DNA from 3 places in the Enterobacter sp. fkY84-1 genome. Region 2 is predicted to be linked to each of the others. Evidence: predicted binding sites of a transcription regulator. Region 2 holds the regulator's gene; each other region holds the start of a gene.
The links. The regulator CRP, encoded in region 2, controls carbon source genes, mostly activating them, when cyclic AMP is high. The targets are predictions, from matches to a motif close to ATGTGANNNNNNTCACAT.

Region 1: the regulator CRP is predicted to act here: its motif matches at 1,706-1,723, upstream of ACEPLT_RS00610 (PTS mannitol transporter subunit IICBA).
Region 3: the regulator CRP is predicted to act here: its motif matches at 4,664-4,681, upstream of ydfZ (putative selenium delivery protein YdfZ).

Annotation. Positions count from the first base shown of each region.
Region 1 is NZ_CP169393.1:132,034-141,938, forward strand. It holds gene ACEPLT_RS00610 (PTS mannitol transporter subunit IICBA) at 1-1,566, opposite strand, end outside; gene ACEPLT_RS00615 (DUF3302 domain-containing protein) at 2,225-2,581, shown strand; gene ACEPLT_RS00620 (HlyD family secretion protein) at 2,584-3,720, shown strand; gene ACEPLT_RS00625 (glutathione S-transferase) at 3,811-4,419, shown strand; gene selA (L-seryl-tRNA(Sec) selenium transferase) at 4,523-5,908, shown strand; gene selB (selenocysteine-specific translation elongation factor) at 5,905-7,752, shown strand; gene aldB (aldehyde dehydrogenase AldB) at 7,839-9,377, shown strand; gene ACEPLT_RS00645 (LysR family transcriptional regulator) at 9,374-9,905, opposite strand, start outside.
Region 2 is NZ_CP169393.1:4,311,712-4,321,616, forward strand. It holds gene mdcA (malonate decarboxylase subunit alpha) at 1-1,181, opposite strand, end outside; gene ACEPLT_RS20710 (hydrolase) at 1,410-2,432, shown strand; gene ACEPLT_RS20715 (YheU family protein) at 2,429-2,647, shown strand; gene ACEPLT_RS20720 (phosphoribulokinase) at 2,678-3,547, shown strand; gene ACEPLT_RS20725 (OsmC family protein) at 3,632-4,036, opposite strand; gene crp (cAMP-activated global transcriptional regulator CRP) at 4,348-4,980, shown strand; gene ACEPLT_RS20735 (YccS/YhfK family putative transporter) at 5,038-7,125, shown strand; gene argD (bifunctional acetylornithine/succinyldiaminopimelate transaminase) at 7,122-8,342, opposite strand; gene pabA (aminodeoxychorismate synthase component 2) at 8,428-8,991, opposite strand; gene ACEPLT_RS20750 (putative adenosine monophosphate-protein transferase Fic) at 9,022-9,606, opposite strand; gene ppiA (peptidylprolyl isomerase A) at 9,712-9,905, opposite strand, start outside.
Region 3 is NZ_CP169393.1:2,112,444-2,122,348, forward strand. It holds gene manD (D-mannonate dehydratase ManD) at 1-161, shown strand, start outside; gene ACEPLT_RS10110 (Zn-dependent oxidoreductase) at 176-1,195, shown strand; gene ACEPLT_RS10115 (MFS transporter) at 1,269-2,636, shown strand; gene ACEPLT_RS10120 (mannitol dehydrogenase family protein) at 2,856-4,319, shown strand; gene ydfZ (putative selenium delivery protein YdfZ) at 4,363-4,566, opposite strand; gene ACEPLT_RS10130 (universal stress protein) at 4,854-5,285, shown strand; gene ACEPLT_RS10135 (GntR family transcriptional regulator) at 5,321-6,007, opposite strand; gene ydfG (bifunctional NADP-dependent 3-hydroxy acid dehydrogenase/3-hydroxypropionate dehydrogenase YdfG) at 6,099-6,845, opposite strand; gene dcp (peptidyl-dipeptidase Dcp) at 6,988-9,021, shown strand; gene ACEPLT_RS10150 (bifunctional diguanylate cyclase/phosphodiesterase) at 9,325-9,905, shown strand, end outside.

The DNA.
Region 1 (9,905 bases), 490 kb from region 2:
CACCAGCTGCTCACCGGCAAATCGAATCGCGTCTTCTTTGGTGGCCGCGGTACGACCGAGGAAGATGTTTTCCGCACCCAGCTTAAACAGGTGGGCATTGCTCTCGTCAAAGCTGTCCTGCAGGCTGGAGCGCACTTTCACTTCGTTGTCTTCGTGACGCTGCGCGGCAACCAGACGTTCGGTCAGGCTGGTGTACAGGCCGCTGTCGAGGAAGTTGGTCAGCGAAATGTGCTGTGCCTGCGGCACCTGGCGCATGGCGCGTTCGGTCAGATCGCGGTGCGTGATCACCAGGTCAACATCCGGCGGCAGGCTGTTAATGGCGCTGTTGGTCACGGAGATGTTGGTCAGGCCTGCATCCTGCACTTTCTTACGCAGCACGCCTGCACCCATTGCGCTGGAGCCCATACCGGCATCACAGGCAACGATGATTTTACGCACGTGGCTCAGGTCGTTAGAAACATCACCTGCTGCCAGTGGCCTTGCGCCTTTGGATTCGGCTTTCATGTCGTGCATACGACGGGTTGCGGCTTCGATGTCATCATCTTCTTTCACCTTGCTGGTTTTCAGCAGGATAGAAGAGACCACGAAAGAGACGGCCATTGCCGCAAAGATAGCTGCGAGGTTCGCGAAATAAGCGCCTTTTGGCGTCATCGCCAGTACCGCCAGGATAGAACCCGGAGAGGCCGGAGAAACCAGACCACCGCCCAGGACGCTCAGCGTGAACACGCCGGTCATACCGCCGAGGATAACGGCCAGGATCAGACGTGGGTTCATCAGCACGTATGGGAAGTAAATTTCGTGGATACCACCCAGGAAGTGGATGATCGCCGCACCGCCAGCAGACTGTTTTGCGCTGCCACGGCCAAAGAAGATGTACGCCAGCAGTACGCCCATACCCGGACCCGGGTTGGCTTCAATCAGGAAGAAGATGGACTTGCCGAGATCGTGTGACTGCTGAATGCCCAGCGGCGAGAAGATACCGTGGTTGATGGCGTTGTTAAGGAACAGGATTTTCGCCGGTTCAACGAAGATCGACGCCAGCGGCAGCATCTCATGCGCCACCATGAAGTTTACGCCTGCCGCCAGAACTTTAGACAGCACTTCAACCGCAGGGCCAATGCCGAGGAACGCCAGAATGGCGAGGATCATCCCGATGATGCCCGCAGAGAAGTTGTTCACCAGCATTTCGAAGCCGGATTTGATCTTACCATCAACCCAGACGTCGAATTTCTTAATCGCCCAACCGCCCAGAGGACCGGCAATCATCGCACCGAGGAACATCGGCATATCCGCACCGACGATAACACCCATGGTTGTGATGGCACCCACGACGCCACCACGGTCACCGCCCACCAGACGACCCCCGGTGAAACCGATGAGCAGCGGCAGGAGATAGGTAATCATTGGGCCAACAAGTTTCGCCAGCGTTTCGTTAGGCAACCACCCTGTCGGAATGAACAATGCAGTGATGATACCCCACGCGATAAACGCGCCGATATTTGGCATCACCATGTTGCTGAGGAAACGACCAAAGCTTTGAACTTTGATCTTGAAATCGGATGACATAAAACACCCCTTCTTCTGTTTACGCTTAGGCTTATGGCCCGAGGTTTATTGTTAATGAGGCGGCAGAGGTAGCCGGGCCCTGTTCTGATGCTGTGAAATCTGGCACTGAATCGTTCAACTGTCCAGACAGGGAAAATTTATGTGATGCGTGTCACGTAAAGGCAGGGGGTAGGGATGTCAATGAAGTGATCTCAATCACAAAATAAGTGGGCAAAAAAAATACGATGGCGATAAAAAAAGCAAAATCCACCCCTTTGTGTGATTACCGTCACGTTTTGTTATGGCGTGTTTGTTTCTGGATTGTGACTGATTTCACAAAATATTTTTATGCAGATTTCTCCGGCTGTGATCGGCGGCAAACTCTGCTTCGCGTTTCAGCGCCAGGATGATATGGCACGACACGATAAGCTAAAAAACCACTTTTGATGTGTGGTATGGCGAAAAGTTAAAAGGTGGATTACGCTCATATTGTAAGGTTAAGTCTATTATTATTCAGGATATATTTTGACACGCTTATAAACTTGCATGGAGATATTATAAAAACTCATACTCCCCGGCTCGGAAATAGTAAGCACATCCCCGTGTTTATAAAAAAATTAATTAGGTTGCGTACCGTTTTATTAATTTAATGAGTTGACGTTGTTTAAGTGAGGAGAATATGTTTCTCAACTATTTTGCGCTGGGCGTATTGATTTTTGTATTTCTGGTTCTCTTTTACGGAATCATCGCCATCCATGATATTCCTTATAATATGGCCAAAAAGCGTAACCATCCGCATGCCGATGCCATTCATACGGCAGGCTGGATTAGCCTGTTTACACTCCATGCCATCTGGCCATTCCTGTGGATTTGGGCCACGCTGTACCGCGAAGATCGCGGCTGGGGCATGCAAAACCACATCACAAAGCCTGATGAAGTTCCGGGCATGGATGCGCTGGCCAAACGCGTGGCGGAACTCGAACAAAAGCTGGCTGCAGTACAGCCCACTGCTGATAAGAACACGCTGGAGCGCTAATCATGGATCTGTTGATTATTTTGACCTACGTGGCATTTGCCTGGGCCATTTTTAAAATATTTCGAATTCCGGTCAACCAGTGGACGCTTGCCACCGCAACATTAGGCGGCGTATTTATTGTTGCCGGTCTTATTCTGTTAATGAACTATAACCATCCGTATACCTTTACGGCGCAAAAAGCGGTTATTTCTATTCCAATCACACCGCAGGTGACCGGTGTGGTCAGTGAAGTCACGGATAAAAATAACCAGCTTATTAAAAAAGGCGAAGTGTTATTTAAACTGGATCCTGGCCGCTACCAGGCGCGCGTCGACAGACTCCAGGCCGACCTGGTAACCGCGACGCACAATATCGATAACCTGAAAGCGCAGCTGTCGGAAGCGGTTGCCAATACCACACGCGTCTCCGCTGAGCGCGATCGCCTCTATAAAGATTATCAGCGCTACCTGAAAGGCAGCCAGGCGAAGGTGAATCCTTTCTCTGAAAGCGATATCGACAACGCGCGGCAAAACTATCTGGCACAGGATGCCATGGTGAAAGGCTCCGTGGCTGAGCAGGTGCAGATTCAAAGCCAGTTAGACAGCATGGTGAACGGCGAGCAGTCACAGATTGCTTCGTTACGTGCCCAGCTTGCCGAAGCCAAATATAACCTGGACCAGACCGTAGTGCGTGCGCCGAGCGATGGTTACATCACCCAGGTGCTGATCCGTCCGGGGACCTATGCCGCCGCGCTGCCTCTGCGTCCGGTAATGGTCTTCATTCCTGAACAGAAGCGTCAGATTGTGGCCCAGTTCCGCCAGAACTCGCTGCTGCGTCTGAAACCGGGCGATGAAGCGGAAGTGGTGTTTAACGCCCTGCCGGGCCAGGTATTCTCCGGGAAGCTCACCGCAATTCTGCCGGTGGTGCCGGGGGGAACCTATCAGGCGCAGGGTGCGCTCCAGTCTCTGACGGTGGTGCCGGGCACGGATGGCGTTCAGGCCATCATCGAGCTGAGCCCTGACGCTGAAGTCGATGCTCTGCCGGACGGTATCTATGCCCAGGTGGCGGTCTATTCGGACCACTTCGCCCACGTCTCGGTCATGCGTAAAGTACTGCTGCGTATGACCAGCTGGATGCACTACCTCTACCTCGATCACTAATCCTTCCAGGGCAGGAATGCGACATGCAGACCTGCCCTTTTTTCATCGCTTGATCCATACTGACTTTTTTCCGGCATTAAGGATCAGGCAATGAAACTCATCGGCAGCTACACCAGTCCCTTCGTGCGAAAAATCTCGATTCTCCTGCTGGAGAAGGGGATTGAATTTGAATTCGTGAATGAACAGCCTTACAACGCGGAAAACGGCGTTGCGCAGTACAACCCGCTGGGAAAAGTCCCGGCGCTGGTCACGGACGAGGGTGAGTACTGGTTTGATTCCCCAATTATTGCCGAGTACATTGAGCTGCTGGGCGTTGCCCCGGCTATGCTGCCTGCTGACCCAAAAGCGGCGCTGGCGGTGAAGCAGGTCGAAGCCCTGGCCGACGGTATTATGGATGCGGCGTTAACCTCCGTACGGGAACAGGCAAGGCCCGCTGCCCAGCAGTCGGAAACGGAACTGTTACGCCAGCGGGAAAAAATCAGCCGCAGCCTGGACAGGTGTGAACAGCTTATCCGGGAGGGAAAGATCGACACCGACAGCCTGAACCTGGGGACCATCGCCATCGCCTGCGCGATTGGTTATCTCAACTTCCGCCACGTCTCCCCGGGCTGGTGCGTCGACCGTCCGCTGCTGGTGAAGCTTGCAGACACGCTGTTTAGCCGCGAGAGCTTTGCCCGTACCGAACCACCAAAGGCTTGACGCGGGTTATAACACTTCGCCGTCGGAGGCGGTACAATCCCCCCATATGTTAACTCCCTCTCCCGTCGGGAGGGGGGAAGATATTTACTCGCCAGGCGCCTTCATGACTACTCATCATTCGCTGTACAGCCAGATCCCCGCTACCGACCGTCTTCTTCGCGAACCCCGCATTCATGCCGTTGCTGAGCGTTTCGGCCATACCGCGACGGTGGAAATGTTACGCCTGCTTCAGGACGAAGCCCGATGCGCGATTCAGGCAGAAAACGCCTTGCCCGCCTGGTGTAGCGCGTGGGAGCAGGAAGTTGAACAGCGGCTGGATGAGAAGGCGCAAAGCGCATTACGCTCGGTGATAAACCTGACCGGAACCGTGCTGCATACCAACCTGGGGCGCGCGCAGCAGGCGGAAGAGGCCGTTGCCGCGGTCGTGCAGGCCATGCAAGCGCCCGTAACGCTGGAGTACGATCTGGACGGCGCCGGACGCGGGCACCGCGACCGCGCGCTGGCGGAGCTGCTGTGCCAGCTGACCGGCGCGGAAGATGCCTGCATTGTGAATAACAACGCCGCAGCGGTGCTGCTGATGCTGGCGGCCACCGCCAGCGGCAAAGAGGTGGTGGTGTCCCGCGGCGAGCTGGTGGAGATTGGCGGGGCGTTTCGTATTCCTGACGTGATGCGCCAGGCGGGCTGTACGCTGCATGAGGTGGGTACCACTAACCGTACCCATGCGAAAGACTATCGCGCGGCGGTGAATGAAAATACCGCCCTGCTGATGAAGGTTCACACCAGCAATTACCATATTGAAGGCTTCACCAAAACGGTTGAAGAGGCGGAGCTGGCGGCGATTGGGCGCGAATTGAATATACCGGTGATTGCCGATCTCGGCAGCGGCTCGCTGGTGGATCTGAGCCTGTACGGGCTGCCAAAAGAGCCGATGCCGCAAGAGATGATTGCGGCGGGCGTTAGCCTGGTCAGCTTTTCCGGCGACAAACTGCTGGGCGGGCCGCAGGCCGGGATTATCGTCGGCAAGCGCGAGCTGATTGCGCAGCTGCAGCAGCATCCGCTCAAGCGCGCCCTGCGCGCCGATAAAATGACGCTTGCCGCGCTGGAGGCGACGCTGCGGCTCTATCTCCATCCGGAAAAACTGGCTGAGCGCCTGCCCACGCTGCGCCTGTTAAGCCGCGATGCCGCCTCGATTCGCGCCCAGGCCGAATTACTGCTGCCGCGCGTCGCTCCTCACTACCCCGATTTTGACGTTCGCATTGAGTCCTGCCAGTCGCAGATTGGCAGCGGTTCGCTGCCGGTGGACAGGCTGCCGAGTGAGGCGCTGACGTTCACGCCGCGTGACGGGCGCGGTAGCCATCTTGACGCCCTGTCGTCACGCTGGCGTGGCCTGCCGACGCCGGTTATCGGGCGGATTTACGACGGCCGAATGTGGCTGGATCTGCGCTGCCTTGAAGATGAAGAGCGATTTCTGGAGATGTTGTTGAAATGATTATTGCCACCGCCGGTCACGTTGACCACGGAAAAACCACGTTACTGCAGGCGATTACCGGCGTAAACGCCGACCGCCTGCCGGAAGAGAAAAAGCGCGGCATGACCATCGATCTGGGCTATGCCTACTGGCCCCAGCCTGATGGCCGCGTGCTGGGCTTTATTGATGTGCCGGGGCATGAAAAGTTTCTGTCTAACATGCTGGCGGGCGTGGGCGGCATCGATCATGCCCTGCTGGTGGTGGCCTGCGATGACGGCGTGATGGCGCAAACCCGCGAGCACCTGGCGATCCTGCAGTTGACCGGCAACCCGCAGCTGACCGTGGCGCTGACCAAAGCCGATCGCGTGGATGACGCGCGCGTCAGCGAGGTGCGCGAAACGGTCCAGGCGACACTGCGGGAGTATGGCTTTGCCGACGCATCGCTTTTTGTCACCGTGGCGACAGAAGGGCGTGGTATCGACGAACTTCGCCACCATTTACAGCACCTTTCATCACGCGCTCACGCCAGCCATCACCGCTTTCGTCTGGCGATCGACCGGGCCTTTACCGTAAAAGGTGCGGGGCTGGTCGTAACCGGCACCGCGCTGAGCGGTGAAGTCAGCGTGGGAGATACCCTCTGGCTGACGGGCGTGAATAAACCGATGCGCGTGCGCGGACTGCATGCACAAAACCAGCCCGCTGACCGTGCCCACGCCGGACAACGTATCGCGCTGAACATTGCCGGGGATGCGGAAAAAGAGCAGCTGAACCGCGGAGACTGGCTGCTGGCCGATGCTCCGCCGGAACCGTCTGAACGCGTGATTGTCTCCCTGCAGACACACATACCGTTGACCCAATGGCAGCCGCTGCATATTCACCACGCGGCCAGCCATATCACCGGGCGCGTTTCGCTGCTGGAAAACGACCTTGCCGAGCTGGTATTCGATTCGCCGCTCTGGCTGGCAGACAACGATCGTCTGGTACTGCGTGACATTTCTGCAAGGGAAACGCTGGCGGGGGCGCGCGTGGTGGCGCTTAACCCACCTCGACGCGGCAAGCGTAAGCCGGAATATCTGCAGTGGCTGGCCGCGCTGGCGCAGGCCAAAGAGGATAACGCCGCGCTGCGGGTGCACCTCGATCGCGGGGCGGTGAGTCTGCGTGATTTTGCATGGGCACGCCAGCTGAGCGGGGAAGGCTTACGCCAGCTGACCCAGGAGCCGGGCTTTATACAGGCCGGAGACAGCCTGCTCAATGCCCCGGTTGCTGCGCAATGGCAGCGTAAGATACTGAACACGCTTGCGACTTACCACGAACAGCATCAGGACGAGCCAGGCCCGGGCCGTGAGCGTCTGCGACGCATGGCGCTGCCGATGGAAGACGATGCGCTGGTGCTGCTGCTGATCGAAAACATGCGCGAAAGCGGGGTGATTAAAAGCCACCACGGCTGGCTGCACCTGCCGGATCACAAGGCCGGGTTCACCGCAGATCAGGAGGCGATATGGCAAAAAGTAGCCCCGCTGTTTGGCGATGAGCCGTGGTGGGTTCGGGATCTGGCTCGCGAAACGAATACCGAAGAGCAGGTGATGCGCCAGGTGTTGCGCCATGCGGCGCAGCAGGGGCTAATCGTCGCGATCGTGAAAGATCGTTACTACCGTAACGATCGCATTGTGGCGTTTGCCAACCTGATCCGCGAGCTGGATCAGGCGCGCGGCTCGACCTGCGCAGCGGATTTCCGCGATCGGCTGAACGTGGGCCGTAAGCTGGCGATCCAGATCCTGGAGTATTTCAACCGCATCGGCTTTACCCGCCGCCGCGGTAACGATCATCTGTTGCGCGATTCGTTATTATTTCCTGAAACTCCGTGACCTCCGTCGTAAACACCGTTACCGGTTGGCGAGAAAATCGCCACCCGGAACTACCCTTGTTGTACACCAACAGCAAGGAGACGGACATGACAAGCAATCCTCCCTCATCGCGTATCCAGCCCGGCGAGTATGGTTTTCCCCTCAAGCTGAAGCCCCGTTATGACAACTTTATTGGCGGCGACTGGGTCGCGCCCGTCGACGGCGAATACTATTCCAACCTGACCCCGGTTACCGGCCAGCCGCTGTGCGAGATTGCCAGCTCCGGTAAGCGTGATATCGACCTGGCGCTGGATGCGGCGCACAAAGCGAAAGAGAAATGGGCTCACACCTCCGTGCAGGACCGGGCGGCGATCCTGTTCAAAATCGCCGACCGGATGGAGCAAAATCTGGAGCTGCTGGCGACGGCGGAAACCTGGGATAACGGCAAGCCGATCCGGGAAACGATGGCGGCTGACGTGCCGCTGGCTATCGACCACTTCCGCTATTTTGCCTCCTGTATTCGCGCGCAGGAGGGCGGGATCAGCGAAGTTGACAGCGACACCGTGGCGTATCACTTCCACGAACCGCTGGGCGTAGTCGGGCAAATTATTCCGTGGAACTTCCCGCTGCTGATGGCGAGCTGGAAAATGGCGCCCGCGCTCGCGGCCGGAAACTGTATTGTGCTCAAACCGGCGCGTCTGACCCCGCTCTCGGTCCTGCTGCTGATGGAAATTGTTGGCGATCTGCTGCCGCCGGGCGTGATTAACGTGGTCAACGGCGCGGGCGGTGAGATAGGGGAATATCTGGCCACCTCAAAACGGATTGCCAAAGTGGCGTTTACCGGGTCGACGGAGGTGGGCCAGCAGATCATGCAGTACGCCACGCAAAACATCATTCCGGTGACCCTCGAGCTGGGCGGGAAATCCCCGAACATCTTCTTCGAGGACGTGATGGAGGAAGAGGATGCCTTCTTCGATAAAGCCCTGGAAGGGTTTGCGCTGTTTGCGTTTAACCAGGGCGAAGTCTGTACCTGCCCAAGCCGCGCGCTGGTGCAGGAATCCATCTACGAGCGCTTTATGGAGCGGGCCATTCGCCGCGTCGAGTCTATCCGCAGCGGTAACCCGCTCGATAATGTCACCCAGATGGGGGCGCAGGTCTCGCATGGACAGCTGGAAACGATCCTCAACTACATCGACATCGGCAAGAAGGAGGGGGCGGATATTCTCACCGGCGGACGCCGTAAGGTGCTCGGAGGGGATCTGCAGGACGGGTATTACCTTGAGCCGACGATCCTGTTCGGGCAGAACACCATGCGCGTTTTCCAGGAGGAAATCTTCGGACCGGTGCTGGCCGTGACCACCTTTAAAACGATGGAGGAGGCGCTGGCGATTGCCAACGACACGCCGTATGGCCTGGGGGCAGGCGTCTGGAGCCGCAACGGTAATCTGGCCTATAAAATGGGCCGCGGCATTCAGGCCGGGCGCGTCTGGACCAACTGCTATCACGCCTATCCGGCGCACGCGGCATTTGGCGGTTATAAGCAGTCGGGCATCGGGCGTGAAACCCACAAGATGATGCTGGAGCATTATCAGCAGACCAAATGTCTGCTGGTCAGCTATTCCGATAAGCCACTGGGGCTGTTCTAGTCGCCCAGCTCAGGCCGTCCGTGGGCGGCCTGAGCGATTTGCTGGCGCAGGCAGTTCAGTACGCCATCCAGAACGTATTGCACGCGCCAGGGCTGGTATTCGCGTTTGCGGAAGATGGCGGTCAGATCGAGCCACCACTCTTCCTGATGCGGGAAGCAGGGGACGAGCATGCCTTTCGTTAATTCTTTTTTCAGGCTCTCTTTTGGCGCAAAAACAATCCCAAGATTATTTCTTGCCAGCTCCAGGGCCGTCTGCGTATTGTCGCAAATATAATTACCGGTCACCCGGTAGTCATGCACGTCATCGCTGCCGTGCACGCGGAAACGCCAGATGTTGGCTTCATCGACCAGCATGGAGTCAATGAGAATACAGGAGTGATTAATTAAATCTTCAGGTCCGGTTAAGGGATGTTTATTTAAATATTCTACAGTTGCGAAGGCCGTAACGGAATATTGTGTCAACACGCTGGCCACCAGGCTTTCGTCTTTCGGCTGAGCATAGGTAATTAAAATGTCGCAGTCATCCGGA
Region 2 (9,905 bases):
GTGGCGTGGCGACGACCGTGCGGGTCGTGACCCATGTTTGGCGCACCGCCGAAGCCGGACAGACGACCACGGGTCACGGTTGAGGAGTTGGCGTAGCCGTCCACCTGCAGCGTAGAGCCGATGAACATATCCACCGCGTACTGACCTGCCAGCTGGCAGAACGCGCGGTTGGAGCGCATGGAGCCGTCGGCACCGGTAAAGAAGACGTCCGGACGCGCGCGGATGTACTCTTCCATCCCCAGCTCGCCGCCGAAGCAGTGCACGCTCTCGACCCAGCCGCTTTCAATAGCCGGGATCAGCGTCGGATGCGGGTTCAGCGTCCAGTGTTTACAGATTTTGCCTTTAAGGCCGAGCTGTTCACCGTAGGTAGGCAGCAGCAGCTCAATCGCCGCAGTGTTAAAGCCGATCCCGTGGTTCAGGGACTGCACCTGGTGTTCCGCATAAATACCCTTGATGGCCATCATCGCCATCAGGATGTGTTCCTGTTTAATCAGGCGCGGGTCGCGGGTAAACAGCGGTTCGATAAAGAACGGCTTATCGGCCACCACCACAAAGTCAATCCACGAACCCGGAATGTCCACGCGCGGCAGGTCACACTCGTCATCCACCAGCTCGTTCACCTGCGCGATGACGATGCCGTCATGGAACGCGGCGGCTTCCACCAGCGCCGGGGTATCTTCGGTGCTCGCCCCGGTATAGAGGTTGCCTTTGCGGTCAGCTTTAAAGCCAGCAATCAGCGCCACGTTGGGCGACAGGTCGACGTAGAGACGGGAGTAGAGTTCGATGTAGGTGTGAATCGCGCCGATTTCGAGCTGACCATCCTCCAGCAGTTGGGAGATGCGCAGGCTCTGCGTCCCGGAGAAGGAGAAATCCAGCTTGCGGGCGATGCCTTTCTCAAAGATATCCAAATGTTCGCTACGGCCAACGCTCGGCATGATCATATGCAGGTCGTGGACGATCTGCGGGTTCACTTCGGCCAGCGAGCGGGAAAGGAAATCGGCCTGCTTCTGGTTGTTACCTTCCAGCACGACCTTGTCGCCTGGCGCGATCAGTTTTTCCAGCATGGCGACGAGATCGCCGGTTGGCAGTACCTTGCCCTGCACCGGTACGGAGGCCAGACGACGCGCTTTTTCGCTGCGTCGCGTGTTCCATTGCCGGGTGGGTGTTTGCCCAGATAACATTATTAACCTCCTGATTCAGCTAATCATTTTGATTTGCTTAACGTTGAGTAGAGTGTGCGCTCTGGTGAGAAAGGCATCAATTAAGCGTAGAGCTGAATCATTAGCCTGAGAGTAATAATCAAGGTAAATATTTGTGATCGGGATCAGTTCATGTTTCGGAAAACCAGGCTAAACGGGGTACAATTCGGAAAGTATCGTTAATTTCCGACAAGAATCAGCATCGCGCCTATGACCCAAATCATTCCATCAGGCTTCGACATTGCCGCCGAAGACAGCACTGAGTTCGTGCCTATGCGCGGCGTCGCCAATCGCCATTTGCAGACCATGCTGCCGCGACTGATCCGCCGCAAGGTGCAATTCACCCCACACTGGCAGCGGCTAGACCTGCCAGACGGTGACTTTCTGGATCTCGCCTGGAGCGAAGCGCCGGATCAGGCTCGCCATAAGCCGCGGCTGGTGGTTTTTCACGGTCTGGAAGGCAGCCTGCACAGCCCGTATGCGCACGGGTTAATTGAGGCGGCCAAAGCGCGCGGCTGGCTCGGCGTGGTGATGCATTTTCGCGGCTGCAGCGGCGAGCCGAACCGGCAGAAGCGTATCTATCACTCGGGTGAAACCGAAGACGGCACGTGGTTTTTACACTGGCTGCGGGACAACTTTGGCACCGTGCCCACCGCGGCCGTAGGCTACTCGCTGGGCGGAAATATGCTGGCCTGCCTGTTAGCTAAAGAAGGGGAAAGCGTCCCGCTGGATGCCGCCGTCATCGTCTCCGCCCCGTTCATGCTGGAGCAGTGCAGCTACCACATGGATAAAGGCTTTTCACGCGTCTATCAGCGCTACCTGCTCAACCTGCTGAAGGCCAATGCCGCGCGTAAACTGAAAGCCTACCCGGACACCCTCCCGGTAAGCCTGCGCCAGCTGAAAAAAGTGCGCCGCATACGCGAATTCGACGATCTGATCACCGCGAAAATTCACGGCTTCGCCGATGCAATTGACTATTATCGTCAATGCAGCGCCATGCCGCTGCTCAGCAAGATCACGCAGCCAACGCTGATCATTCACGCCAAAGATGACCCTTTTATGGATCATCACTCGATTCCCGCTCAGGAATTCCTGCCCGACAACGTTCACTATCAGTTGACCGAGCACGGCGGCCACGTCGGGTTTATCGGCGGCACGCTGCGCCGCCCGAAAATGTGGCTTGAGACGCGTATTCCTGACTGGCTAACCCCTTATCTGGACGGTGCAACATGATTATTCCCTGGCAGGATCTGGCTCCCGAAACGCTCGATAATCTGATTGAAAGCTTTGTATTACGCGAAGGCACCGATTATGGTGAACAGGAACGCTCGCTTGAGCAAAAGGTCAACGATGTAAAGCGCCAGCTGAAAAGCGGCGACGTGGTGCTGGTGTGGTCAGAACTGCATGAGACGGTCAATATCATGCCCCGCAACGCGTTTCACGGCTGATCTTCCACCCTTTTCAGTCAGGGAGTTGCTATGTCTGCCAGACATCCGGTTATTGCCGTTACGGGGTCGAGTGGTGCGGGAACCACCACCACCAGCCTCGCATTTCGCAAGATTTTCGCCCAGCTGAATCTCCGTGCGGCGGAGGTCGAAGGCGACAGCTTTCACCGCTACACGCGCCCGGAGATGGACATGGCCATCCGTAAGGCGCGCGATCTGGGTAAACACATCAGCTACTTCGGTCCGGAAGCCAATGACTTCGGCCTGCTGGAACAAACCTTTATTGAGTACGGCCAGAGCGGTAAAGGGCAGTCCCGCAAGTATCTGCATACCTATGATGAAGCCGTTCCCTGGAATCAGGTGCCTGGCACCTTTACCCCCTGGCAGCCCCTGCCGGAACCTACCGACGTGCTGTTCTACGAAGGATTACACGGCGGCGTGGTCACGCCGCAGCACGACGTGGCGCGCCACGTGGATCTGCTGGTTGGCGTGGTGCCTATCGTTAACCTGGAGTGGATCCAGAAGCTGACGCGTGACATGAGCGAGCGCGGCCACTCGCGCGAAGCAGTGATGGATTCGGTGGTGCGCTCCATGGAAGACTACATCAACTTCCTGACGCCGCAGTTTTCCCGCACCCATATCAACTTCCAGCGCGTGCCGACGGTGGACACCTCCAACCCGTTCGCGGCCAAAAGTATCCCATCCCTGGATGAGAGCTTTGTGGTGATCCATTTCCGCAATCTCGAAGGCATTGACTACCCCTGGCTGCTGGCGATGCTGCAGGGCTCGTTTATTTCTCACATGAATACATTAGTCGTACCGGGCGGAAAAATGGGGCTGGCGATGGAGCTCATCATGACGCCGCTGGTGGAGCGATTGATGGAAGGGAAACAGATCGCGTGAGTTTTTTGCCCGGTGGCGCTGCGCTTACCGGGCCTACGGTCGTGCTTTTGTAGGGCGGGTCAGCGAAGCGCCACCCGCCAAACATTAAGCCTCGATCACTTCATACGAATGGGTGATTTTTACCGCTTTCTCCAGCATTAACGCCACAGAGCAGTACTTCTCCGCAGACAGGTCCACCGCACGTGAAACCGCCGCGTCTTTCAGTTCTTTACCGGTGACCACAAAGTGCAGATTGATGTGGGTGAACAGGCGTGGCGCCTCTTCGCGGCGTTCTGACGTGAGTTTGACCTCACAATCCGTCACGTCATGACGGCCTTTTTGCAGAATCGACACCACGTCAATGGCGCTGCATCCCCCTGCCGCCATCAGCACCATTTCCATTGGGCTGGGCGCTTTATCGCCGGAGTTACCATCCATCAAAATCTGATGTCCTGACGCGGACTCGCCCAGGAACGTTAAACCTTCAACCCACTTCACGCGCGCTTGCATATTCTTAAACTCCAACGTTGCATTTTTGGTGACAGATTACGCGTGCGTTACATTTCTCGCAATGGAAGGCGACCTGCATCATGCTGAAGCGAGACACCAGGAGACACGCGGCGAAAGCTATGCTAAAACACTCAGGATGCTACAGTAATACATTGACGTTACACATGTATGCAGAGGACATCAAACTTTACTGGCTGCGAAACGTTACGGTAGCCGACTTCCCAGGGTATGGGTAAGAATTCGATTGCAACCCCAGAGTCCGGATGCATCTGATGACTCTGGTGACAGCTTATAACAGAGGATAACAGCGCATGGTGCTTGGCAAACCGCAAACAGACCCGACTCTCGAATGGTTCTTGTCTCATTGCCACATTCATAAGTACCCATCAAAGAGCACGCTGATTCACCAGGGTGAAAAAGCGGAAACGTTGTATTACATCGTTAAAGGCTCGGTGGCAGTGCTGATCAAAGATGAAGAAGGGAAAGAGATGATCCTTTCTTATCTGAACCAGGGCGATTTCATCGGTGAACTGGGCCTGTTTGAAGAGGGCCAGGAACGTAGCGCCTGGGTTCGTGCAAAGACAGCATGTGAAGTGGCTGAAATTTCTTACAAGAAGTTCCGTCAGCTGATTCAGGTTAACCCTGACATTCTGATGCGTCTCTCTTCCCAGATGGCGCGCCGTCTGCAGGTCACCTCAGAGAAAGTGGGCAACCTCGCCTTCCTGGACGTGACGGGCCGCATCGCACAAACTCTGCTGAACCTGGCGAAACAGCCGGACGCCATGACCCATCCGGACGGCATGCAAATTAAAATTACCCGTCAGGAAATTGGTCAAATCGTCGGTTGCTCCCGTGAAACAGTGGGCCGTATCCTGAAAATGCTGGAAGATCAAAACCTGATCTCCGCCCACGGTAAAACCATCGTGGTTTACGGAACGCGTTAATTCCGCTTAAACGGCGTGCCATCGCAAGGTGTCACGCCGTTTTTGTCTCTACTCCTCATGTGGCGCAGGCTGATCTATCACCCGGAAGTTAACTACGCACTGCGACAAACGCTGGTGTTGTGTCTACCCGTGGCCATCGGCCTGATCCTCGGACACCTTCAGCAAGGCCTGCTCTTTTCCCTCGTGCCCGCCTGCTGCAACATTGCTGGCCTGGACACACCGCATAAGCGCTTTTTCAAACGTCTGATCGTGGGCGGCTGCCTGTTTGCTGGCTGTAGCCTTGCCGTACAGCTTTTACTGGCCCGGGATATCCCGCTGCCGCTGATCCTGACGGTGCTGGCGATGACGCTCGGCGTCACGGCGGAAATCAGCTCGCTGCACGCCCGCCTGCTTCCCGCCTCGCTGATTGCGGCCATCTTCACGCTGAGCCTCGCCGGGAATATGCCGGTGTGGGAGCCGCTACTGATCTACGCGCTGGGGACACTGTGGTACGGGCTGTTTAACTGGTTCTGGTTCTGGCTGTGGCGGGAACAGCCGCTGCGCGAATCCCTGAGCCTGCTCTATGTGCAGTTGGCGGAATACTGCGAAGCCAAATACACCCTGCTCACCCAGCATACCGATCCGGAAAAAGCCTTACCGCCGCTGCTGACGCGCCAGCAGAAGGTGGTGGATCTGATAAGCCAGTGCTATCAGCAGCTGCATATGCTCGCCGCCAACAAGAACCACGAGTACAAACGGCTGCTGCGCACCTTCCAGGTAGGCCTGGATCTGCAGGAGCATATCTCTGTTAGCCTGCACCACCCGCAGGAGGTGCAAAAGCTGGTTGAGCGCAGCCACGCCGAAGCGGTGATCCGCTGGAACGCGCAGACCGTCTCGGCACGCCTGCGCGTGCTGGCTGACGATATTCTCTACCACCGCTATCCCACGCGCTTTAACATGGAAAAACAGCTCGGCGCGCTGGAGAAAATCGCCCGTCAGCATCCGGATAACCCGGTCGGCCAGTTTGCCGCCTGGCACTTCAGCCGCATCGCCCGCGTGCTACGCACCCAGCGCCCGCTTTATTCCCGCGACCTGATGGCGGATAAACAAAAACGGCTTCCCCTGTTGCCCGCGCTCAAAAGCTATCTATCTCTCAAATCGTCCGCCCTGCGCAATGCCGCACGAATTAGCGTCATGCTCAGTATCGCCAGCCTGATGGGCATGGCGCTGCATCTGCCGAAGCCCTACTGGATCTTAATGACCGTGCTGTTCGTCACCCAGAACGGCTACGGCGCCACGCGGGTGCGTATTCTGCACCGGGCGGGCGGCACCATGGCCGGGCTGATCATTGCAGGCGTAACGCTGCACTTCCACGTGCCGGAAGGCTATACCCTGGCAGGCATGCTGGCGATCACGCTGGTGAGCTACCTGATTATCCGCAAAAATTACGGCTGGGCGATGGTGGGCTTTACGGTGACGGCGGTATACACCCTGCAGCTGCTTACGCTGAACGGCGAACAGTTTATTATCGCCAGGCTGATTGATACCCTGATCGGCTGCCTGATTGCCTTCGGCGGTATGGTCTGGCTCTGGCCGCAGTGGCAAAGCGGACTGCTCAGGCAGAACGCCCACGACGCGCTGGAGGCCGACCAGCAGGCCATTCGCCTCATCCTGAGCGACGACCCGCAGCCCTCCCCGCTGGCGTATCAGCGCATGAAGGTCAACCAGGCGCACAACGCCCTGTTCAACTCGCTCAACCAGGCGATGCAGGAGCCGGGCTTTAACTCACATTATCTGGCCGATATGAAGCTGTGGGTAACGCACAGTCAGTTTATCGTTGAGCACATTAACGCCATGACGACGCTGGCGCGCGAGCATACGATGCTGACGCCGGATCTGGCGCAGCGCTACCTGCAGTCGTGTGAAATTGCGTTGCAGCGCTGCCAGCAGCGTCTGGAGTATGACTCACCGGGCGAGTCGGGGGATTTAAATATTCTGGAAGCGCCGGAGACGTTAACCCACGGGCCAATGAGCACCCTTGAGCAACACTTGCAGCGCGTGCTGGGGCATCTGAACACCATGCACACCATTTCGTCGGTGGCATGGCGTCAGCGTCCGCATCATGGGGTTTGGTTAACGCGCCGGTTGAAACGAACCGAATATTAGCCTTTAACGATCTTTGCAACCGCCGCGGCAAAGCGGGTTAAGCCGTCTTCGATGTCTTTGTCTTCCACCACCAGCGACGGCGCAAAGCGCATCACGTCCGGCCCGGCGTTGAGCACCATCACCCCTTCGCGAGCGGCGGCGTGCAGGAAATCACGCGCGCGGCCCTTGTACTGCGGCTTCAGCTCGGCGCCAATCAGCAGCCCCATCCCGCGGATCTCGCTGAACACGTCGTACTGCTCGTCAATCTGCTTCAGGTGCTTCACAAACAGCTCGCGCTTCGCGCTAACGCCGTTTAGCACCTCTGGCGTGTTGATGATGTCGAACGCGGCCCCCGCTACGGCGCTCGCCAGCGGGTTACCGCCGTAGGTAGAGCCATGAGAACCGACGTGGAACGCGGAGGCGATCTCCTGCGTCGTCAGGACCGCACTCACCGGGAAACCGCCGCCGAGCGCTTTCGCGCTGGTCAGAATATCCGGCGTCACGCCGTAGTGCATATAGGCAAACAGGTCCCCGGTACGCCCCATCCCGCACTGCACTTCATCAAACACCAGCAGCGCCTGATGTTCGTCGCACAGCGCGCGCAGCCCTTTCAGGAATTCCGGGGTTGCCGCGGTCACGCCGCCTTCCCCCTGAATAGGCTCGACCACCACCGCGCAGGTGTGGTCGTCCATCACCGCTTTCACCGCGTGCAGATCGTTAAACGGCACATGGATGATGTCGGCTGGTTTCGGACCGAACCCGTCGGAATACTTCGGCTGGCCGCCAACGGAGACGGTAAAGAAGGAGCGCCCGTGGAAGGCATTGTGGAAGGCGATGATTTTGGTTTTGTACGGGCTGTGGCGCGTGGTCGCGTAGTAGCGCGCCAGCTTAAAGGCGGTTTCGTTGGCTTCGGTGCCGGAGTTCATAAACAGCACGCGCTCGGCAAACGTGGCATCAATGATCTTACGGCCCAGGCGCAGCGCCGGTTCGTTGGTGAACACGTTGCTGGTGTGCCACAGGGTTTCACCCTGGGTTTTCAGCGCCTCCACCAGCGCGGGATGGCAATGACCCAGCGCCGTGACCGCAATCCCGCCCGCGAAATCCACATACTCCTTGCCCTGCTGATCCCAGACGCGGCTGCCTTTCCCCTTCACCGGGATAAATTCAGCCGGTGCATAAATCGGCAGAATCACTTCATCGAATGTCGCGCGGGTAATTGCTGGTTGTTCAGTTGCCATGTCATGACCATCCATTTATGTCACATTGATTGTGAAAATATAATCACAAAATATGCATAAAAAATCACAGCAAGGCAACAGATATTCAGCGATGGAGGAAATTTGCCAGCAGCGCGTGCCCCTGCTCGCTGAGGATGCTTTCCGGATGGAACTGCACGCCTTCGAGATCCCATTCGCGATGTCGAATCCCCATGATCTCCTGCGTATCGCTCCAGGCGGTCACCTCAAAGCCGTCGGGCAGCGTCGACGGGTCAATGACCAGGGAATGGTAGCGCGTCACGGTTAACGGATTATTGAGCCCCGTGAACACTCCGGTGCCCGTGTGGGTGACCGGCGAGGTTTTGCCGTGCATGACTTTGGCGGCGCGCACGATGGTGGCACCAAAGGCCTGAGCAATCGCCTGATGGCCCAGACAAACGCCGAGGATCGGCAGCTTGCCGGCATAGTGCTGGATAACCTCCAGCGAAATACCTGATTCCGACGGCGTGCAGGGGCCGGGTGAAATCACGATTTTCTGCGGAGCCAGCGTCTCGATATCGGCCAGGCCAATCTCGTCGTTACGTCGGACAACCACCTCTGCACCCAGTTCGCAAAAATACTGGTAAAGGTTCCAGGTGAAGGAATCGTAGTTATCAATCAGCAGAATCATGGCGGCTCCCGAAAAAAATGCCGCCCTATTCTACTCAGATTCCCGCGCTTCGCTCACTACTTTGGCAAAGATCGCGTTTAGCGCGGTTAAATCCCCCGTTGCGCCGCTGCGGTTAGCGGACACCCACTCCTCGGGATCGATATCGCGCCAGTCCAGTGAATAGCCCGCATGGATCGCCAGCTGCTCAAAGAAAACGCGCTGAGCAATACCGTTACCTCTCGAAAAAGGATGCAGCATGTTGATTTCACAATAATAATGGCTAATTTTTTCAATGAACGCCGCTTTCTCAAGGCCAGCCAGATACTTTTCGCTTTCCAGCGCCGCCATCAGTTCATTACCCATCTTTTCGATGTATTCGAAATGGCAGAAGGGAATATCACCTTTGAAAATATCGTCGGTCCGGAACTCACCTGCCCGCTTCATCTCTCTGCGGTAGAGATGGCGGTGAATAAGGCACAGATGGGGTAATCCGGGCGCGGAAGGCCCAAGCGCCAGGCTCTCAATCTCGGGATCCGATGGACCATTACCTTTCTCAAGGAGACAACTGGCCTGAAAGTTGACGCTACGCTGCTGCTCCCAGAGACGGGATTTTTGCTTGTCGGTGAGTTTTTTCACTTAACGCCTCCCTGAATAGTCCGTTTGCCACAAGTATAAGCAGCAAAACGCGCTTTCGCAGGGAGGGGTCACAACACGGGCGAGCATCGCCCGCGTCGAAGAACGTTACGGCAGAACTTTTGCGGAGAGGATCACGACAGGTTTGGACGGCACATTCTGATACGGACCGACGTCATGGGTAGGCACCTGAGAAATCTTATCGGCCACGTCCATCCCTTTCACGATTTTACCGAACACCGCATAGCCGAAGTCGCGCTGGCCGTGGTCGAGGAAGGCGTTATCCGCCACGTTGAGGAAGA
Region 3 (9,905 bases), 2.2 Mb from region 2:
TCTTCCCGCACAGCTGGCGCTTTGATAACGGCTATATGCATCCGGGCGACAAGCCGGGGCTGGGCATCGAATTTGATGAGAAGCTGGCGGCGAAATACCCGTACGATCCGGCCTATCTGCCGGTGGCCCGTCTTGAAGACGGCACGCTGTGGAACTGGTAAGCGAGGAGCAAACGATGAAAAGCGTAGTGATTCAACAGCCGAACGAACTGGTAATTGAACAGCGGCCACGCCCGGAGCCGGGCGCTGGTGAAGTGCGCGTTAAGGTTAAACTGGCCGGGATTTGCGGTTCAGACAGCCACATCTACCGCGGGCATAACCCGTTTGCGAAGTATCCGCGCGTCATCGGCCATGAGTTTTTTGGCGTGATTGACGCCGTAGGCGAGGGCGTTGACAGCGCGCGCCTGGGCCAGCGCGTTTCGGTCGATCCGGTAATCAGCTGCGGGCACTGCTACCCGTGCTCCGTGGGAAAACCGAACGTCTGCACCTCGCTGGTGGTGCTGGGCGTTCACCGTGACGGCGGCTTTAGCGAATATGCGGTCGTGCCCGCACAAAACGCCTGGCCCATTCCGGATGACATTCCTGATAAGCACGCCGTCATGGTTGAGCCCTTCACCATCGCCGCCAACGTAACGGGGCAGGCGAAACCGACTGAACAGGACGTCGCGCTGATATATGGCGCCGGGCCGATGGGGCTGGTTACGGTTCAGGCCCTGAAAGGCGTCTATAAGGTGAAGCAGGTTATCGTGGTTGATCGCATAGATGAGCGTCTGGCGATGGCCCGGCGCAGCGGCGCGGATTGGGTCTTTAATAACGGCGAGCAGTCGCTGCAGGCCGCGCTGGAGGAAAAAGGCATCAAACCGACGTTAATCATTGATGCCGCCTGCCATCCCTCCATTTTGCAGGAAGCGATAACCCTGGCCTCGCCGGCGGCGCGCATCGTGCTGATGGGGTTCTCCAGCGAGCCGAGCCAGATTGTTCAGCAGGGCATCACCGGCAAAGAGCTGGCGATCTTCTCCTCGCGCCTGAACGCCAACAAATTCCCGGTCGTTATCGACTGGCTGAAGAGGGGGCTGATCGACCCGGAAAAACTGATCACCCATACCTTTGACTATCACCACGTTAAAGACGCTATTGAACTGTTTGAGAAAGACCAGCGGCAGTGCTGCAAAGTTTTGCTCACGTTCGGCCAATAATCATTTACGCGGTTAAGCGCCTGCGCAGACAGGCGCTATGTGGTACGCATCTTACCTTTCAGAGATAGCCATTATGACGCAAGTACAACCTCAAAGAACCACATCCGATCTGGTGAAAGCCGCCGTTTCCGGCTGGCTGGGCACTGCCCTGGAATTTATGGATTTCCAGCTTTACTCGCTGGGCGCCGCTCTGGTCTTCCATGAGATCTTCTTCCCGGAACAGTCCGCCGCGATGGCGCTGATCCTCGCGATGGGCACCTACGGCGCAGGCTATATTGCGCGCATCGTAGGCGCCTTTATCTTCGGCAGAATGGGCGACAGCATTGGTCGTAAGAAGGTGCTGTTCATTACCATCACCATGATGGGGATCTGCACCACGCTGATTGGCGTCCTGCCGACCTACGCGCAGATCGGGATTTTTGCCCCCGTGCTGCTGGTGACGCTGCGCATTATTCAGGGCCTCGGCGCCGGGGCCGAGATCTCCGGGGCCGGGACCATGCTGGCGGAGTACGCGCCGAAAGGTAAACGCGGCATCATCTCCTCGCTGGTGGCGATGGGGACTAACTGCGGGACGCTGAGCGCAACGGCGATCTGGGCCATCATGTTCTTTGCCCTCGATCGTGAACAGCTGCTCGCCTGGGGCTGGCGCGTGCCTTTCCTCGCCAGCGTCGTGGTGATGATCTTCGCCATCTGGCTGCGTATGAACCTCAAGGAGAGCCCGGTCTTTGAGAAAGTGAACGATGTGCAAGCTGCGCAGCCGGACACCTCACTGGGTTCCATGGTGAAAAGCAAATCCTTCTGGCTGGCGACCGGCCTGCGTTTCGGCCAGGCGGGCAACTCGGGGCTCATCCAGACCTTCCTCGCGGGCTATCTGGTCCAGACGCTGCTGTTCGATAAGGCCATCCCGACCGATGCGCTGATGATCAGCTCCATTCTCGGGTTTATCTCCATTCCGCTGCTGGGCTGGCTTTCCGATAAAGTGGGGCGCCGTCTGCCGTACATTATCCTCAATATCTCCGCCATTATTCTGGCCTATCCGATGCTGTCGATCATCGTCGATAAGAGCTATGCGCCGGGGACGATCATGCTCTGCATCATCGTTATCCATAACTTCGCCGTGCTGGGGCTGTTTGCGCTGGAAAATATCACCATGGCGGAGATGTTTGGCTCGCGAAATCGCTTTACCCGTATGGCGATCTCCAAAGAGGCGGGCGGTCTCGTAGCGGTGGGCTTTGGTCCGGTACTGGCAGGGATCTTCTGCAATATGACCGGCTCCTGGTGGCCAATTGTCGCCATGCTGGTGGCCTATTCCGTGATTGGACTGATCTCGGCGATCCTGATGCCGGAAGTGCGCGACCGTGATTTAAGCGCGGCGCAAGACGCAGCCGAGTCTGCGCCGAAAGAGACGGTCGGTTACGGTGCCGTCTCCTCGCGACGCTGATGGTTTATAGCTTGCGCTACCTGTCACACAACTTTGATTTTGTGTCACACCACATGAACAAAAGTTAATATAAATCAAAATCTCAAACGGCAGTATCAGTATGGTTGATGGCAGTAATTTTTTACCCCAACTGCCATTCTAGTTGGTGTAGTCAGCAGGCGCTGCCGCTTCAGCATGGGCGGCAGCGATCCACAGCTTTCTAATTAACGAGTCTTAATCATGGAAAATACCTTATTACAGGCCAACGCGACGCTGCCACAGTACGATCGCGACAGCCTTAAAGCACGCATCGTTCATTTAGGGTTTGGCGCATTTCACCGTGCGCATCAGGCAGTGTACGCCGACATCCTCGCCGCGGAACACGGCAGCGATTGGGGATACTGTGAGGTTAACCTGATTGGCGGCGAACAGCAGATTGCCGATCTGAACGCGCAGGATAACCTCTATACCGTGGCGGAAATGTCTGCCGATGCGTGGACCTCCCGCGTGGTTGGCGTGGTAAAAAAGGCGCTGCATGCGCAGGTTGACGGGCTGGAGACCGTGCTGGCCGCGATGTGCGAACCGCAGGTGGCGATTGTCTCGCTGACCATCACCGAGAAAGGGTACTGCCATTCCCCGGCGACCGGGCAACTGATGCTCGATCACCCTTTTATCGTCGCAGACCTGCAAAACCCGCACCAGCCGAAATCTGCGCCGGGTGTGGTCGTGGAAGCGCTGGCGCGGCGTAAGGCGGCGGGTTTGCCAGCGTTTAGCGTGATGTCCTGCGATAACATGCCGGAGAACGGTCACGTGATGCGCAATGTCACCTGCGCGTACGCCCGTGCGGTAGACGGTGAGCTGGCGGACTGGATCGAATCCCACGTTACTTTCCCGTCAACGATGGTGGATCGCATCGTGCCTGCGGTCACCCCCGACACGCTGAATAAAATTGAACAGCTTACCGGCGTGCGCGATCCGGCGGCGGTGGCCTGTGAACCGTTCCGTCAGTGGGTGATCGAAGATAACTTTGTGGCCGGCCGTCCAGCGTGGGAAAAAGCCGGAGCCGAGCTGGTGTCAGATGTTATCCCGTTTGAAGAGATGAAGCTGCGCATGCTTAACGGCAGCCACTCATTCCTGGCGTACCTGGGCTATCTGGCGGGCTATCAGCATATTAACGACTGTATGGATGATGAAAACTACCGCGTCGCCGCGCACGCCCTGATGCTTAACGAGCAGGCGCCTACGCTGAAGGTCAAAGGCGTCGATTTAGGACGCTATGCCGATCTCCTGATTGCCCGCTACAGCAACCCGGCCCTGCGCCATCGGACCTGGCAAATTGCAATGGACGGCAGCCAGAAGCTTCCGCAGCGCATGCTGGATTCCGTGCGCTGGCACCTGGTGCATCAGAAGCCTTTCCCGCTGCTGGCGCTGGGCGTGGCAGGGTGGATGCGCTATGTCGGCGGCGTGGATGAGCAGGGTAACGCAATTGACGTGAGCGATCCGCAGCTGGCGGTGATTCAGGCGGCGGTGAAGGGCAGTGCGGAAGGGGAAAACCGGGTCAGGGCGCTGCTCGGCATTGAAGCCATCTTTGGCAAGGAGCTACCGCGTGAAGCCGTCTTTGTTGATGCGGTGATGAAGGCATACCAGACGCTGCTGCAAAAGGGCGCGAAAGCGACCGTGGCGCAGTACGTGTCTCAACGGTAATTCAGCACATGCCGCCGTTCGCGGCGGCATGTCTGCGCACCGTTTAGTGCATACCCAGGCGAATCAGCTCAATCGGTTCGAACTTACCTTCGCATCCTTCCACTTCAACCGTTTTGCTGCGGCGCACCTGCGCGGCATCCAGCCCGTCGCTGTGGATCGCTTTAATCACGCCAGTTTTGCCTGTGCCGCTAATCATGACGCGGCTGCCGGTGGTGATTGCATTGCGGTTACGGTCGTATGTCATCATGGTATTTTCTCCTCTCTAACCTGTTCGTTACGGCGTTATTTCAGGGTTGCCGTTCACGGGGCATATAAATACGCCTGTCTGCATCAGATGTTTTTGTTTTTGATCAAACTCACACTTTTTTCTTTATTGCGTCGGGCGCTGACCGTTCACGACAGCAATTGACAAAGCAGACCGTTATTTTCATTAACTGATAGTTTCAGCAGGGAAGCGTTGAGGGTTGGTTTATATTCCCGATGCCATTCTGGGTACAGGAAATAACCCTTTCATCGGAATAAGGAGCCAGGCTTATGTATAAGAAGATTTTGATGCCTGTTGATGTATTTGAAATGGATTTGAGTGACAAAGCGGTTCGCCACGCGGCTAACCTCGCGAAGGCCGAGGGCGCGTCGATTACCCTGGTCAATATTCTGCCGACCAGCAGCCGATCCCTGCTGCGCGGTTTTAACGCCGATATTAAAAAGTTCGAAGAATATATGACTGAGGAATCCGGGAAGAAAATGAACGCCTTAAAAAGGCTGTTCGACATCTCGCCGGAGAAAATTGACAGCCTGGTTCGCTTTGGCAACGTCCGCGATGAAATTATCAGGCTGAGCAAAGAGGGGGAATATGACGCGATCGTCATCGGGTCGAAAAATCCGGGCATCACCACCCATCTGCTGGGATCAAATGCGGAATCTATCCTGCGCTACGCCACAATTCCGGTGTTAGTCGTTCGCTAAACCCATCGCCGCGTCCGAAAGGGGGCGGCGTAATATTACTCTTCGCTAAACCACTCGCTATTTTCTTGACGAATCAGCTGCACGGATTCGCTAATTTCCTGCAGATGCAGCGTCATCGCCTTTTCCACGCCGTCCGGGTCGCGTTTTTCCAGCGCGCTGAAAATATCATGATGCTGTCGGAGCAGCATTTCCGGCGGAGAGACGTGATCGAGACTCATATAACGCACGCGGTCGATGGTGGCCTTGATGTTTTCGATGGTGTCCCAGGCCAGCTGGCAATCCGCAATCTGCGCCAGCTTCTGGTGGAATTCATCATCTAGCTGGAAGAAATCATTCAGCTGCTTACGGTCAATCGCAATCCGCTGCTGATGCAGGTTTTGCTCCAGCAGGTAACACTGCGTGTTGTTGATAAGCGTTGCGGCACGGCGCGCCACCGCGCATTCAATGGCCTGGCGAACAAAACAGCCGTTGCGCACCTGAGAGAGTGAAATTTTGTTCACGTAGCTGCCGCGCTGCGGGCGGATCTGAATCAGACCGTTTTCCGCAAGCTTAATAAACGCTTCACGCACCGGCTGACGGGAAACGTCAAAACGCACGGAGACCTCTTTTTCAGAAAGCGGCGTTCCCGGTGGGATCAGACAATGGACAATATCACGTCGCAAAATGCGATAGATTTGCTGGTTTACGGGCTGGGTGGGATTGAGTTGCGATTCAGCGGCCATGAGTTGTCATTTCTCAGAGAGTTAGCCTGAACATACTACCATTCTTTTATAACCCGAAACAGACCCGGCCCGCAGGCCGGGAAGGGCAGCGTTAGCCACGATGCACGCTAAGCCCGGCAAAACTCTGGCTGACCGGCATCATTTCTACGGTATTGATGTTGACGTGTTTTGGCAGCGTCGCCACCCACCAGACCGTTTCGGTGACATCTTCCGGCGTCAGGGCGTTAGCGTTTTCGTAGGTCTTGTCCGCTTTCGCGTCGTCGCCCTTGAAACGCACGTTGGAAAACTCGGTGCCGCCCACCAGGCCCGGCTCGATGTCGGTGACGCGAATGGCGGTGCCGTGCAGATCGGTACGCAGGTTAAGGCTGAACTGGCGCACAAACGCTTTCGTCGCCCCGTAGACGTTGCCGCCTGCATAGGGCCAGCTTCCGGCGGTGGAGCCGATATTGATAATGTGGCCGCGATTGCGCTCAACCATGCCCGGCAGCACCGCGCGGGTCATATAGACCAGCCCTTTGTTGTTGGTGTCGATCATGTTTTCCCAGTCTTCCACGCTGGCTTTGTGTGCAGGCTCCATGCCCAGCGCCAGACCGGCATTGTTGACCAGCACGTCGATGGCGCGCCACTCGGCGGGCAGGTTGGCAATCATCTCTTCAATCGCCGCGCGGTTACGTACGTCCAGCTGCGCGGTCAGGATGCTGTCGCCTAATTCGTCCTTCAGCTCCTGCAGACGTTCCTGACGGCGGCCCGTTGCAATAACCTTGTGCCCGTTGGCGACGAAGCGACGCGTGATGCTTTCACCAAAACCTGCCGTTGCCCCGGTAACTAAAATAATCATCTCACTGTTCCTCAACGCTTTTTGTGTTTTACTAACATAGCACGGCCGCAGAGGGTGCGTTAAGGCAACATTTGTATGACAGCGTTGCAGGGGATGGCGGCCTGGCCTACTCTGGGAGGATACCCGTACTCAGGAGTGAAAGATGACGGCCACGAATCCCTTTTTTGACATCAGCCTACTGCCTTACCAGGCCCCCCATTTTGATCAGATCGACGACAGCCACTATCGTCCGGCCTTCGATGAAGCCCTTCGCCAGAAGCGTGCGGACATTGACGCGATTGTCGCTCAGGCCGCTGCGCCTGACTTCACGAACACCGTGCTGGCGCTGGAGAAGAGCGGCGCCATGCTCTCGCGTGTCAGCAGCGTGTTCTTCGCCATGACTTCCGCGCACACCAATCCGTTTTTACAGGAGCTGGAAGAACAGTTCTCCACCGAGCTTGCCGCGCTGGCAAACGATATCTGGCTGAATGACGCGCTGTTTGCCCGCGTGGAGAGCGTCTGGCAGGACCGTGCCGCGCTGGACGCCGAATGCCGTCGTCTGGTCGAGGAGCTGTATCAGCGGTTTATTCTGGCCGGCGCGCGTCTGAATGAGACAGAAAAGGCCGAGCTGAAGGCGCTGAATACCGAAGCGGCCTCCCTGACCAGCCAGTTTAACCAGCGTCTGCTGGCTGCCGATAAGACCGGTGGGCTGGTGGTGGATTATGCGCACCAGCTTGACGGGCTCAGCGCAACGGTGATCGCTGACGCGGCGCAGGCTGCCGCGGAGCGAGGGCTAAACGATCGCTGGCTGATCCCGCTTTTGAACACCACCCAGCAGCCCGCGCTTTCCGCGCTGCGCAATCGTCAGACCCGCGAAAACCTCTTCAACGCAGGCTGGACGCGTACCCAGAAAGGGGACGAAAACGACACCCGCGCGCTGATTCTTCGTCTGACGGCGCTGCGCGCGCGGCAGGCCCGTCTGCTGGGCTTTGAGGATTACGCTAGCTGGAGCATCGCTGACCAGATGGCGAAAACCCCGGCCGCCGCGCTGGAATTTATGCGCGGCATTGTGCCTGCCGCCCGCGCCCGCGCGGAACGCGAACAGGCCGATATTCAGAAAGTCATCGACGACGAGCAGGGCGGTTTCACCGTGGAGGCCTGGGACTGGGCCTTTTATGCGGAGCGCGTGCGCCAGGCAAAATATGCCCTCGATGAGTTGCAGATCAGGCCCTACTTTGCGCTCAATACCGTGCTGCAGGATGGCGTATTCTGGGCTGCCAGCCAGCTGTTTGGCATTCGCTTCGTCGAGCGCTTCGATATCCCGGTGTATCACCCGGACGTCCGCGTATGGGAAATTTTCGACCACACCGGCGAAGGCATGGCGCTGTTTTACGGTGACTTCTTTGCCCGTGATTCCAAACAGGGCGGGGCATGGATGGGGAATTTCGTCGAGCAATCCTTCGAGTTTGCTGCCCGTCCGGTGATCTACAACGTCTGTAACTACCAGAAACCGGCGAATGGCGGTATCGCGCTTCTCTCCTGGGATGACGTAATAACCCTGTTCCACGAGTTTGGCCATACGCTGCACGGTCTCTTTGCCAGCCAGCGTTTCGCCACCCTTTCCGGCACCAATACACCGCGTGATTTTGTTGAGTTCCCGTCGCAAATCAACGAGCACTGGGCCAGCCATCCTCAGGTGTTTACCCACTATGCGCGCCATTACGAAACCGGCGAACCGATGACGGACGCGCTGCGGGAAAGCATGCTAAACGCGACCCATTTCAACAAGGGTTATGACATGACCGAACTGCTGGGTGCCGCGCTGCTGGACATGAACTGGCACGGCATCAGCGAGGCCGTTTTGAGCGTGGAGGATTTTGAAGCGGCAGCGTTGAAAAAAGAGGGGCTGGATCTGCCCGCCGTTCCGCCGCGCTACCGCAGCAGCTATTTTGCCCATATCTTCGGCGGCGGCTACGCGGCGGGGTATTACGCCTACCTGTGGACGCAGATGCTCGCTGACGATGGCTATCAGTGGTTTGTTGAACAGGGCGGCCTGACCCGTGAAAACGGGCAAAAATTCCGCGAGGCGATTTTGTCCCGCGGGAACAGTACTGATTTAGCTGAACTTTACCGGAACTGGCGCGGGCACGATCCGAAGATTGAGCCGATGCTGGATAACCGCGGATTGAGCGAATAGAGTCAATGCCGTATGAAAAAAGAACCGGGCTTTACGCCCGGTTTTTTATACGCCTGTAACCGTTACAGCATAAAAACTAAGATTATGTTCTTTATAAATAAAACCGGCGAGGTTAAAGGTCACTCCCTCCGGGAGATGTATTTAACCGAATTCAGGCTGTAAGAGAGCTAATAATTTGATCTGGATTGTAAAAATCAAATGTTCTTTAAGCTTAAGGGTTTTAACTATAAATTTTTATTATTCTTTGCCGATAAATAAAGGTGGCATAAAAATTGACGTATTAGCAGTATAAGAAGGCGAATGATGACCCTACCTCTGAACAATCCCGGTTTTACGGATGCCGAGCCTTCTAAGGGGCTGATAAATAAAACCTTTACCTATATAGTGACATTGTTGATAAGTATTTTCATTGCGGCAATAATTTCCCTGCTATTAATAAAAAATAATGTTAATAAAATCAGCGATAAGCACGATGAATTTTTGTTAAGGAAAGCCCTGGATTCCCGCCAGGAAAGCATGCGAAGTCACTTGAAAGATAATGCTGAATGGGGAGATGCCTACAAACATCTTCATTTGAACACTGACGTTCACTGGGCATGGGATAAGCAGAACCTGGGTAAGTCCCTGTATGACAACTTTGGCTACGAAGGGGTGTTTATTCTCTCCCCGGAAGGAACCACGCGATACAGCGTGCTTGACGGGAAACTGAAGCTTCAGGATCTCGGGCGCTGGTTAGATAAATCAATCAAGGAGCGATTACTCCGTGAGGTGAGCGTTAACAATGGATTGCCGGTTTCTATACTCACGCTTATCGATTCCGTTCCAGCCATTGTTTCTGCTGAATGGATAACAACGGGCGATGACGCGAGCGTGCAACCCTTGCC